DNA from 2 places in the Pseudalkalibacillus berkeleyi genome. Region 2 is predicted to be linked to the other one. Evidence: a T-box and tRNA genes for the amino acid it is inferred to sense, from the RefSeq annotation. Region 2 holds a T-box; the other holds one or more tRNA genes.

Region 1 (6,923 bases), 450 kb from region 2:
TGAGAAAAAATAAGTGATAAACGTCGTACCAGAAAATATCAATAATATAGTCATTACTTTTCCGATCAATGTTTTCGGAACAAGGTCGCCATAACCGACAGTTGCAGCAGTGACGACAGCCCAATAAATACCGTCAAAAACTGTACGATAGTTACCAGGCTCAATATAATGCATCATTGTCCCAAATAGAAAAAGTACCGTTAACACTATGATAATTAATCTTAATATAGCGGGTAGTCGAAGATAATGCGCTGTGATCGTCTTCATAAAGTCACCTAGGTTTCAAAAAATGTCATTACAAAAAGTATAACCATAACCTGTCCGTTAGAAACGCAATAAAGGAGGTGTGAATCATGAGGAAAAGACCTTTTCTAGTGTATTTAGTGAATCTATTCATGGGAATCATTGAAGCACTTATTTTACTCAGAATCGTATTGAAGCTTTTCGGGGCAAATCCGTATACGCCATTTGTCCAATGGATTTATAATTTGACGATGCCCTTGCTATCACCATTCAGAAATATTTTCCCATCTCCAATGATACAAGGACAATATGAACTAGAATTAACGAGTATCTTTGCATTAATTGTGTATGGTTTTCTCTCTTACTTCCTTGTGCAGTTTATACTAATGCTCAATTCAGGTGGCGACAATCGGAGACGATAAAGGATAACCGATCCATTCGGCGTATAATAAAGATAAGACACTAAGAATGGATGGTGCGATTTCATTGATACAGTTACTCGTGAATGCTGATGATTTCGGCTACTCTAGAGGTGTGAACTACGGAATAATGGATGCACATAAGCATGGGATTGTTAATTCCACAACGATGCTCATGAACATGCAAGGCACCGATCAAGCAATTGAATTGGCCAAAGAAAATCCGGATCTAAAGGTCGGGGTTCATTTGACGTTGACATGTGGAAAAGCGCTCGCTCCAAAGGTACCTTCCTTAACGAGTGATGATGGAACATTTCGAATGACGAGGAAATTTGAAAGAATTGAAGAGGTAAGAGTTGAGGACGTTGAAATGGAGTGGTCCGCTCAAATTGAGGCGTTTTTGCAAACGGGATTAGTCCCAACACACATGGATAGCCACCACCATATTCACGGACAGAGCAAGTTATTATCAGTTGTAAAACGGTTATCTGAAAAATATGGATTACCTGTGAGGAATGTATTTGGAGACAAGAAGACAGACTTGCGGCTATTGACGGATATTTTCTTAGCAGACTTTTATAAGGATGGTGTCCATGAAGGATATTTTGATGAGTTACAAAATAGAGTAAAGGGCGGGACATCAGTAGAAGTCATGTGTCACCCCGCCTATGTAGATGAAGCATTATTGAATGGCTCATCCTATCATGTAAAAAGAGCAGATGAATTAACGATTTTGATGAACACAAAGCTCAATAAAGAAAAAATACAGCTTCTCTAATGGAAGATATTGCTCATTTCAAAAAAGGTGTGCTATACTCATCTTGTTGCAAAAATCCCAAAATGGGGCATTAGCTCAGCTGGGAGAGCGCTTGGCTGGCAGCCAAGAGGTCAGCGGTTCGATCCCGCTATGCTCCACCAAGTATAAACCTTAAATGACCACCTTATATAAAAGTCGCTTTCTTCCGGAGGCGGCTTTTTGCGTTTGTCTGAAGAGAAAATATAGGGAAGCAATCTTTATGAAATTGACTGCATTTTAGGTAGGGGTCTTTTTAAATGATACATTTACTTATGTTTATCACATTTTTCTTAAGGGTAGAAAATGAATATAACCAGATTCCAGAAGAAAGGATGAGCACAATGGCAAAAAACACTCAGTATCAACCAATAAAAGGGGAAGAATTATCTGACGCTCAAGAAGTCCATTATGCGAAGGAATTTAAACAAGCAGATATCGCTGGTGGTTATCGTAAACCAAAAGTAAGAGAAGCGAAAAGTGAAAATCCTAAATTAAAATAATGTAATCATTTGAAGGCCATCCTCAAAAAATTTAAGGATGGTCTTTTTGGTTACCGAGTGGATAGTTCTTCTGTACTTGTAACAAAGAACCGTCCCAACAGCCTCAAAAGTCGTTTCCTTCGGGAGGCGGCTTTTTTACGTTTGTCTGAAGAGAAGGAATGATAAGGAAAATAGTCGAAAGTAGAGATGAGTAAATTTTAAGTTCAACTAAAGGAGTTACATTTATGAGGCGTTTAGTGATCATAACAGTTGGTAAAACCCATAGCGGGAAATCGACATTTGCGAAAGCGTTAGAACAACAATTACAGAACGCACTAGTGGTTGATCAAGATAATCATGCGGAATTCATCAATACTTTTTACAAACACTTACTACCCAAGCAAGGTCCAAATACAATTAAGTATGCGCTCACTCAAACCATTATTGATTATGCAGTTGATCAAACGAATGTTCATCTTATTCTTTGTAACTCTAATCGTGGTCGCACAACGCGTCTGAATTTGCTGGACCATTTTCATAAGAACGGATTTACTAGCATACTCGTTGATTTCGATATTCCAGATCATGTCCTTCAAGAGAGAATTGCAAACAGTGAAAGAAGTACAGCAATCTTTAGGAGTGCTTCAACATTTGAGGAAGTACTGATCAAACAACAGAAAGAAACGAGTAAAAAAGAGATTACTTCACCAATTGAAGGAGAAGCGAACCATTTGTTTGTCATAAAAACCACAGATGACATACCTTCCGTTACAAAAAGTATCCTTGATATCGCGAATCAAGTATGAGTAACCTTTTTACATAGATGATTGTGAGGTTTTAGAATGAATTATGTAAAAGACTTAAGACAATTAGTTGGGACTAGGCCATTAATATTAACTGGCTCAGTTGTATTAATCCTAAATGATACTTGGTGGCTTAATGGAGTTAGGAGAGAGCTTAGAAGACACTGCTAGAAGAGAAGTAAAAGAAGAAACGGGACTTGAGATTGGCCATCTGGATCTATTAGGTGTTTTTTCGGGAGCAGATTATTACTTTAAAGTATCAAATGGTGATGAATTGTACTCTGTAACAGCAGTATATAAAACGAGTGATGTTAGAGGTGAGATGAGCATCGATAAAAGTGAATCATTAGAAATAAAATATTTTCACTTAGACCATCTCCCAGAAGGCTTAACAGATGAATACCGAAGCTATATCAATTCTTACTATAAATGAAAGGGGGACATATGAGGGAGTTTAATATAACCATAGAACAATGTCGTTTCCACGGGTTTGAATTTGGTGATAGCAGCCTTCCTTCACTCGTTTGTCTTCACGGTATGACTGGAGATTCGAATAGTTTCTTAGGACTGATCGATCATCTCATTAATGATTTTCATCTTATTTTAATAGACAGTCCAGGTCATGGCGGAACTGCCCCTTTGCTAACGGCAGAGGATTATAGATTCTCTTCATTATCTGATAAATTATTTTCTGTCATTCACAATCTAACAGACAAGCCCTTTTACATATTAGGTCATTCATGGGGAGCAGACCTTGCTTTACACATCACCAAGAAATTTCAGCATACAATCATTGGGGTTATCTTAATAGACGGGGGTTATGTATTTCCTGAACATGTTGGAGGAATGACAGAAAAAACGGCACTAGAAGGGTGGCAGGATTTTATAGATTCGAGCCGTTACGAATCGTGGGATGAAGTGATTCAACTTTACCGCACATACACAACAAAGGAATGGGATAGAGTGCTCGAAGAAACCATTTCTTCTAACTTCAAAAAGATTGAGAATCGTTACATATTGAAGGCTGATCGTAACAGTCTTTTAGCTACGATTAAAGCGTTCTTTCTAGAGCCGTGCTCCACTACATTCGAATGTATAAAGTGTCCTGTCTTATTATTTCATGCGACTGTGCCTACATTTGATCAATCGAGAACGAGTGGAATTGAACGTATCCAAAAGAGTATTGAAAATATTAAAGTCGTTGGTGTAAAAAATACGAAACACAACATTCACTGGGATCGACCTGAAAAAGTGGCTAGTGAGATTTTGTTATGGAAATAAACAAAAAGGACATCCACCATTTGAATGGGGATGTCCAGATAATTATTACATGGACACTACATCGGCATCCTTGCTTTTGTGGGCTTTTTGTTTTTTGAATAGAAACACGACGTAGGATAGTCCGGCAAAGATGATTAAGTATGTGAGTAGAATTGACATGTTCGTGATCATTCCACCTAAGTCATTTAATGTGATTACGGACTTGAATCCAGCAATGGAATAGGTGAATGGTAAAAACTCGCTCAGGGACCTATGGAAATTAGGTAACATTTCGATTGGTAGGTTTGCGCCTGTTATCGATAGTTGTAAAATCACAAAGCCGATCGCTAGGAATCGCCCGATGTTTCCGCCGAGTGATGCAAGGAAAAGGACAATTGCTGAAAATACAATGCTCACTACGATTGCAAAGAACACCAGTCCAATTGGATTCGTCACGTTAACCCCGAGTACGAATAAAACGACCAACATAAGTAAAATCGCTTGAACGACTGCTAAGGACGATAGCTTTAAGAATTTCGTAATAAACCAATCGATACTTGAAGTATGTGCAGGACGTTTGAATTTGATGAACAAGGACATGATTAGAATGCCTACAAACAGCCCTAGGGTTAGTACGTATGGTGCGGTTGAGTCTCTATAATGCTCATATTCGTTTACGGATTTACTCTTCAGCTTTACAGGAGAAGAGAACATCCCAGCATTGTCGTCGCCTGTTTCAATTCCGCTCGTTTTTTCAGCACCTTCTTTTAATCCAGAGGCTAACTTTTCACTTCCATCGTTTACTTTCCCTGCGCCATTATTTAATTTTTCAGCACCGGTAGATAGCTTTTTCCAACCTTCATCTACAGCTTCATTTCCATCTGCAATTTTTCCTGCACCCGTATCCAGTTTTGAGACTCCAGTAATGAGCTCATTCCAACCTGTTTCTACCTTTCCATTTCCGTCTGCTACCTTTTGTGCGCCGTCCTCTAATTTAGCAGCACCGTTATCGATTTTTTGTTGCCCCTCTACAAGTTGATTGAGGCCATCATGAAGTTTAGCGGTGCCTGGTACTACCTTATTGTCGATGCCATCTGCAACGGTAACCGCGCCATCACTTAGTTTGACTGATTTTGATGATAAGCTGTTCAATCCATTGGAGATTTTTTTCGCTCCATCTATAATTTTTTGATAAGATTCGTCATATGGTGGGACTTGAGTAGAAGGGTTTTTTGCTCCAAACTCTTCTAAACCAGCAACTAACTTTTCTGCACCAGCCGCAAGTTCAGCAGATCCACCTTTTAATCGAATCGTTCCGTCGGCAACCTTTCGTGCTCCAGGTGCAAGGTTCGTCGCAACACCATTCTTTAGTTCCTCACTACCTGTTTCAGCTTTTTGTAATCCATTTAATAACTTTCCTGTTCCATCTTTTAGTGTGACGGTTCCATCGTGCAGTCTTTCTGATCCGTCTGCAAGCTTAGAGATATCACTAGATTTTCCTTGCAATTTTTCTAGTAAAAGGGAGGTGCCATCTTTCAACTGTTGTGATCCATCCGCTAGCCTTGTAATATCAGATTGCTTGGTTGTAACAGAATTTAAGAGCTTTTCTGTTCCTTCATTCAGTTGGCCGGTACCGTCAGATAAACGTGCTGATCCGTCGGCCGCTTTTTCAAATCCTTCTGAAACATCCCCTAGACTTGAGAATACCTTGGACGTATAATTTTCGGTGATTGTATTTGCGAGTTGTTCGCGAATTCTTTGAGATGCGGTTTCTGTTACTTTAGAAGCGAGAAAGTTAAGACCCTCATTTTGTATGTACTCTAGTTCAAGCTTTTGAGGATCAGGCTCCATAACTGTTGTTACACGTTGAGAAAAGTCTTTTGGAATGATGATTGCCATGTAATACTCATTTTGTTCTAGCCCTCTCATGGCATCTGCCGAGTTGACGAACTTCCATCCCAAATTCTTACCTTCCTTCAAATTCATGACCAATTCACTACCCACATTGATCGATTCATTTTCCGATACCGCGCCTTGGTCTTCATTAACGACAGCGACCGGTAAATTTGATAAGTTGTCATAAGGGCCCCATGTAGCAGATAGAAGGATCCCACCATATAAAACCGGAACGAGTAGTGCTGCAATCACGGAAAAGAGTATTCCTTTATTCGCAGCAAGCTTTGAAAATTCAGTTGAAATCAATTTAAATAATTGCATCTCATTACCTCCAAAAAAGTAGTAGACGCCCCCTTAAAATGAATGAAGAACCATTCATTTTTCCTAATACTCATAATATTCTAATAAAATAATACTTTCTAGTAGATTGATAGAATTCACATATTATGAACTAGGCATGTTACAACATTGGTAGTAGGCCGTGAAAGATAATGCGGTATAGATTTACTATGCATCACAACTAATTATTATGGGGAAAGTAGATTAGGCGGTGAGGATGCTTCAAGTAAAATAAAAAAACTAGCTCGTATTCACAAGCTAGTTAGTGAGTCATTATTCCGCAACAATATGGAAGTCTTTCAGCATTTCACTCAGGCGTACACCGTGACCTTCTGCAGCTTCTAGAAAGTATCGTTGATGGAAGATGTAGGAGCCACCACTTTCGTCTGCTATGACAAAGTATTTGTTGAGCTCACTATTCCATTCATGACCTTCTAGTGTACGAGCTGTTTGCGATGCGATTGGATAGTCAGTTTGTTCAAACGTGATGCCGTGCTCTGCTTCTAACTTGCTAATTGTTTCTTCTACATTTTGATTTTCTACATGAATAATTTTCATAAATACTTCTGGAAAGTGTTCTGGTAGCGGTTCTTTTGGTGTGATGATATCGTAACCTTTTTTTTCTTCCATTTTATAATGCTCTTCATCTACATAAATGACATACCCTTTTTCGGATTGGTCGTTTAAC
Region 2 (6,923 bases):
ATTTACTTTTTCACCTTGCGCAGACCCTAGGACAACGATACCACTGCCGATTTGGTTCTTCAAATCATCTACAATTGACCTTAGGTTGTTCATATCACTTGCAGAAACTTTCTTTGCAAGTACTTTCACACCTGTCACATCTACAACTTCATCAAGTAATGATCCAGCTTCAATATTTGCTAGCTTACTTTTCAATGATTCATTTTCACGTTGTAAATCACGAACTTGTGTCTGGATATGTTCAACTTTAGAAGGTACATCATTCAAATTTGATTTCAATAGTTGAGCTGTGTCCTTTAATACACCTACTTGACCCGTTAGGTGGCGGTAAGCTCCTTCGCTCGTAACGGCTTCAATTCTTCGTGTACCTGCCCCGATTCCAGACTCGCTAAGAATCTTGAAAAGACCGATTTCAGCAGTGTTTTGAACGTGACATCCTCCACAGAGCTCCAAGCTATAGTCCCCAACTTGAACGACACGTACTTCACTACCGTATTTCTCACCGAATAATGCCATCGCACCCATTGCTTTTGCTTCTTCAATTGGCTTAACCATTTTTTCTACAGGTACTGTGCTCCAAATCTTTTCATTGACGATAGACTCGATCTTTTCGATTTCTTCCGGAGTAACCTGATTGAAATGTGAGAAGTCGAATCTTAGTCGGTCTTGTGTTACTAAAGAGCCTGCTTGGTTTACATGCTTACCTAGAACGTCCTTTAGCGCTTGGTGAAGTAAATGTGTTGCCGTATGGTTCTTAATAATACCTGCGCGGCTTGCTTCATTCACATTAGCTTTAAGTTCATCTTTAACTTTCAAAGTCCCTTGCTCGACTAGTACAGTATGGAGGTTTTGACCATTCGGCGCTTTTTGTACATCTTTTACGACAGCAAAGACATGGTCGTTTGATAGTGTACCTTTATCTGCAATTTGGCCTCCACTTTCAGCGTAAAATGGTGTTTGATCAAGGACCACGAGAACCTCTTCACCTTCATTTGCTTCTTGTACAGTTTCAGTACCTTTTACAATGACGCTTACCTTAGTAGGAGTTGTCAATTGATCATAACCAATGAAGGTGCTATCAACATCGATATCACTTAGTACACTCGTCTGTACTTGCATAGAGCCTGAATCTTGACGTGCTGACCTTGCGCGATCACGCTGCGCTTCCATTTCAACCTTGAATTGTTCAACGTTGACTGTCATTCCTTCTTCTTCTAAATATTCCTCGGTAAGTTCATATGGAAAACCATACGTATCATAAAGTTTGAAAGCATCCGAACCTGAAAGCTCTGACTGACCCTTCCCTTTTGCCTTCTTAATCATCTCTGACAAGATTGCAAGTCCATCATTGATCGTTTCATGGAATCGCTCTTCTTCATTTTTTACAACTTTCTGTATGAAGTCAGTGTTTTCCTGTACATTTGGATAAAAGTCTTTCATAACATCGGCAACAACCGGTACGAGCTCAAACATAAACGGCTTACTGATGTCCAGTTGCTTAGCAAATCGAATCGCTCTTCTTACAAGGCGACGCAGTACATACCCTCTTCCTTCATTTGAAGGTAATGCACCATCAGCAACAGCAAATGATACGGTACGGATATGGTCCGCAACAACCTTAAATGCTGTGTCTAGTTCTTTACTTGTACCGTACTTAACACCTGAAAGCTTTTCAGTTGCTTCAATCATCGGCATGAACAAATCTGTCTCATAGTTAGTTGGCGCATCTTGTAGCGCACATATTACACGTTCAAGCCCCATCCCCGTATCAATGTTCTTTTTAGGCAGTGGTGTATAGCTTCCATCTGGATTATGGTTGAATTGAGAGAAAACCAAGTTCCAAATTTCTAGATGACGTTCATTTTCCCCACCAGGAAATAGTTCAGGATCATTCGGATCATTTCCGTATTTTTCTCCACGGTCATAGAATATTTCAGTATTCGGACCACTCGGGCCTTCGCCAATATCCCAAAAGTTCTCTTCAAGTCGAATAATTTTCTCTTTTGGAAGACCAATTTCGTTATGCCAGATGTCATGTGCTTCATCATCCTCTGGGTGAATGGTAACAGCTAACTTTTCAGGATCTATTCCAAGCCAATCCTCACTCGTAAGAAATTCCCATGCCCAGTGGATCGATTCCTTCTTAAAATAATCTCCAATCGAGAAATTTCCTAGCATTTCAAAGAATGTGTGATGACGTGCAGTCTTTCCTACGTTTTCAATATCGTTTGTACGTATAGATTTCTGAGCATTTACAATACGTGGATTCTCTGGAACGACACGACCATCAAAGTACTTTTTCAATGTCGCAACTCCACTATTGATCCAAAGTAAAGATGGATCTTCATGAGGTACTAAAGATGCACTCGGTTCTACGCTATGTCCTTTTTCTTTGAAAAAATCAAGAAACATTTGCCTTACTTGAGCTGACGTTAATGTTTTCATTGTGTTTTTCCCTCCTTTAATAAATACAGAGCTTCAATAATCGTTAAAAAAAGCTAAATACAAAAAAACTCCCGTCCTGTATATCTACAGGGACGAGAGTTATCACGCGGTACCACCCTGGTTACGAATACTCTTATGTATCCATCACCTCGAGCACATTAACGGTGTGCGCCGGCAGGTTTTCCCCTGCATTCCGGAATAGCCTTCAGTTACTCTTCTTCCAAAACCTCTTTCAGCCAAGGAGGTTCTTCTCTTTAGGAAGGGCTTCAACTTACTCGTTCCATCATCACGTTAATTTATACATCGTTTACTTTGGATAATTATAGACTTAGCCTCTAGCCTTGTCAATATTTCTATAATGATCCCTCGAATGAAGAAAAATGACTTTTCCAACAGCAAATATCGGTACGGCTAATAGTAAGCCCAACACGCCACCAATTTCTCCGCCAATTAATAGCGCGAAAATAATCATAATCGGATGAATATGCAACGACTTACCTACAATTAAAGGTCCGAGAATATTTCCCTCAATAAATTGGAGCACTAACAAAATCCCCAATATGATGATTAATTTTTTCACTGAAATTGTTGCAGCAATCAGGGCAACAGGTACCGCGCCAATGATGGGTCCGAAATATGGAATAAAGTCGGTAACCCCTATAATCAAGCCCAAAATAACTGGATAGGGAACACCCGCGATCCAGAATGCAACTACAGCTAATATCGCTAATGCAACCGCAACCGTTAACTGTCCCCGAATGTAATTTCCAAGAGACTGATCAACATCTTTCACAAGATTCTTTCCTGATTCTCGCCACTTTTTAGGAGTAAGGTTATAAAACATTTTATTAATTAAATCCACATCTTTCAACATATAAAAGACGAGAAAAGGTATAACTAGTAAAGAAAAGAGGTTACTCCAAATTGTTTTGATTAGCCCTAATGCACTTTCAATCAGTTTGGTTAAATATCGTTCAGTTGCATGAAGTGTTTGTTCAAATTCAGTATGAACGGCTTCTGGAAGATGATCCGTTCGCTCATAGAATTCCCTCACCCACATCTTATACGTATCTGAAAGCACCGGAAGCTGATTACTTAAATCTTTCAACTGGGTTACGAGGTAGGGAATGCTTTTGAAAACTAGAAAACCTGTCCCACCAAAGAATGTCAAATAGATAATGAGTATGGCAATCGCTCTCGGTAGTCCTTTACCATGAAGCCATTCTACAATCGGATGTAAAAGGTACGTAATGAAAACTGCAATGAAAAACGGGACAAAAATAGACTTCACAATATCCCAAATGGGATGCCAAAAGGGACCCAGCTTCATCAATACAAAAAGAGAGAGCAAAAGTAGCAAAACCATGCCCAGACGAACGAGTGCTTCAATTGTAAACCATTTCTTCATAGTCTCCACCGCTCATTCGATGTTTTTCCTTCTTCTTAACGTGCACATAAACGGTATCACTATACTCTTAAATTAAAGCTCATTTCTAAAGGATTGTGGCTATTAAGTAATCATTGCGCACGGAATGAGTTGTTGAAATACACGAGACTCCTCAAAAATGAAATTCGCATTTTCTTCGTGCGATGTTACGCTGCCGAAGTGTTCCTTGTCCTACGGGAGCAGCGGCCAAATCGAGACCCCGCAGAGCTAGTACAAAAGGATCTTCGACTAAATACCACCACGTCCTGTGGTGAACGTCGAAGTCACCACATCCTGTGGAAGTGAGGCTTGATGGTCGTCCGTGGAAAGCGAAGTGTATTCCAACAACCTATCACATGAACAACAATGTATCCGAAAACAGCGTAAATTAAAGACCACTGTAATCAAAAAGAACCGACATTCTTTTGAACGTCAGCTCTTCTTTAATAAATAGCTTTTGCAATACGTTTACGTAACCGTTTCACCTTTTTGTTCGATATTGTGCCATTATCATAAAGTGATTTAATTAAATAAGCACTTGCACATGTTGTTGCAATCGTCAGAAATGCACGATTCATCCTCATCACCTTCTTACATTGGGATACTTAAATCGTCATCCTCGAAAAGGTCGTCTAGCGAAGTTAAGCTACCATCTTCTTCAACTTGATTGAGTGCTAACTTCCCTTCTACAACAGCCAGTTCGATAAAACATCCCCAGCAATAATATTGTTCCACCCCGATCTTACCAAGATCTTTGCATTGGCAATTGGGACATCTCATTGGTTGTTCCTCCTCATTAATAATCAACTACATTCATTGATTATGAAATGCTAGGAATAGGATGTCCCAATTCATTGTTAATTATACGTTTTCACTTGTCTTGGGGTGCGCCACTCTTTCTCTTAACTTCTTACTTAATAGAGAATTCCGAGAATCTGAATCATTTTGCTGAATGGCTCTTTCAAATGCATCTTTTTCTCCACAAATAATTAAATATTCCTTGCTCCTTGTCACAGCAGTATAGATTAAATTCCGCTTCAACATTCGATAATATCCTCTTACAATAGGAAGTACGACAATTGGAAACTCACTACCTTGCGATTTATGTATCGAGCAGCAATAGGCATGTGTAATCTGATTTAAATCCGATTTCTTAAACGTTACTTCAATTCCATCGAATGATATGACGATTTGTTCAACCTTATCCTTTGTTTCCTTTGCATGAATAATGGCTACAATTTCACCAATATCCCCATTAAAGATTTGCTCCTCCGGTACATTTACGAGTTGCAATACTTTGTCACCGACTCGATATTTCGTATCGAAAAAGTCTATCTCTCTCTTTTGGTTGCTCGGAGGATTAAACATGGCTTGCAATTCACGGTTTAACTCATCTATACCAGCTTTCCCCCTGTACATAGGTGCGAGCACTTGGACATCTCTAGCAGTATATCCTTTGTCATGAGCACTTTTGCATACTTGTAATATTGCTTTAGCTGCCTGGTCTTGTGTACATGGAAAGAAACGGCGATCGGGTTGAGGTACATGAATGTCCGCTGGTAAGCTCCCTTTCTTCATTTCATGGGCAAGTTGAATGATAGACGAATCTTTTGCTTGGCGATAAATCTGATCAAGCTTTACAGTTGGGATTACATTTGAAGAAATAAAATCTTTTAACACTTGACCAGGACCTACGGATGGTAGCTGGTCTTCATCTCCTACCATAATGACTTGGATATCTTCTGGTAGCGCATCGAACAACCGATAGGCAAGTCGAAGGTCTACCATGGACATTTCATCAATGATTAACAGTCTACCCGCAATCGGATTGTCGTCATCGTACTCAAAACCACTTCCACCTTTCCAACCTAATAAACGATGTATGGTTACAGCTGGCAAACCTGTGGATTCACTCATTCGTTTAGCAGCACGTCCAGTTGGAGCAACTAATAGGAATGGATAGTCTTCCTCATCATAATCCTTCGGTTCAACTGATAATCCATGAATCTCTGAGTAAAGGTCAATAATGCCTTTAATAACAGTAGTTTTACCAGTGCCTGGGCCTCCTGTTAAGATCATCATAGGTGAAATCAATGCTTTATAAATTGCATCCTTTTGGGCCTCAGCATATTCCATCCCCTGATTTTCTTCTAACAAACCGAGCGCTTTATAGAAATTTGATGGTTCAATTCTGTCATATTCATCTTGTTTAAGCAGTCGCTCAATTGTTTTCATCAAACCGAATTCCGCAAAGTAAAGCGAAGGTAAATAAGCATTTTCTTCTTCAATGTAAATTTTTCCTTCACCATGCAAATGAACAATTTCGGAATAGTAATCCACATCATCATGGTTAGGTTTTGTAAAGAGAAGCGATTTCGTTTCTTGAATTAAGTCATCTACCGGGATAAATGTGTGACCGTATTGATTGGATAGCTCTTTCAAACAATACAGAAAGCCTGCTTGTACTCGTTCAGAAGAGGATTCTTCAATACCTAATGCTTGACCGATTTCATCAGCCCTTTTAAAACCGACTCCCTCAATGTCATAAATAAGCTGATAAGGATTTGATTGGATGATTGAGATCGCTTCCTCTTGGTACGTTTGATAAATTTTCATTGAAATTGCGGGACCAATGCCGTATCGATGTAACGTACTGAGTAATTGCTCAAGTCCTTGATGCTCCATCAATGTTTCATATATCGTTTTCGCACGTTCTTCGCTTAGATCATTTACTTGATTCAATACATCGGGATCTTCGATGATTTTTGAAAAAGCCTCATCACCTAATGTTTGAATCACCTTTTCAGCCGTTTTCTTTCCAATCCCATTAAATAAATCACTTGATAGATATTGAATCATACCCTCTTCTGATCGAGGTAAATCTTTACGGTAAAACTCTACGACAAATTGGGTTCCGTATTTAGGATGATCCTTTACATCTCCCCAGAAAATATATGTTTCTTCTTCTGACAACACCGGAAATGTACCTACCATAATCATTTCCTTTTCTACTTCAGCAAGATTTGTATCCTTCGTTGACACTTTCAGTACG

What was found. A T-box is a leader RNA that pairs with one kind of tRNA and senses whether it is charged. The one in region 2 lies ahead of alaS (alanine--tRNA ligase), so its partner is inferred to be a tRNA-Ala.
Region 1: it has a tRNA-Ala gene. The T-box ahead of alaS (alanine--tRNA ligase) is inferred to sense a tRNA for this amino acid. The anticodon was not compared.

The regions. Positions count from the first base shown of each region.
Region 1 is NZ_JAKIJS010000001.1:2,322,174-2,329,096, reverse strand. It holds gene L2716_RS12255 (potassium channel family protein) at 1-267, opposite strand, end outside; gene L2716_RS12250 (YggT family protein) at 354-665, shown strand; gene chbG (chitin disaccharide deacetylase) at 712-1,440, shown strand; tRNA gene L2716_RS12240 (tRNA-Ala) at 1,505-1,580, shown strand; gene L2716_RS12235 (YfhE family protein) at 1,716-1,958, shown strand; gene L2716_RS12230 (AAA family ATPase) at 2,183-2,743, shown strand; partial or broken gene L2716_RS12225 (NUDIX hydrolase) at 2,780-3,173, shown strand; gene L2716_RS12220 (alpha/beta fold hydrolase) at 3,185-4,021, shown strand; gene L2716_RS12215 (YhgE/Pip domain-containing protein) at 4,067-6,217, opposite strand; gene L2716_RS12210 (hypothetical protein) at 6,509-6,923, opposite strand, start outside.
Region 2 is NZ_JAKIJS010000001.1:1,873,855-1,880,777, forward strand. It holds gene alaS (alanine--tRNA ligase) at 1-2,445, opposite strand, end outside; T-box leader at 2,531-2,741, opposite strand; gene L2716_RS09945 (AI-2E family transporter) at 2,774-3,853, opposite strand; gene L2716_RS18315 (hypothetical protein) at 4,315-4,449, opposite strand; gene L2716_RS09950 (hypothetical protein) at 4,463-4,651, opposite strand; gene recD2 (SF1B family DNA helicase RecD2) at 4,733-6,923, opposite strand, start outside.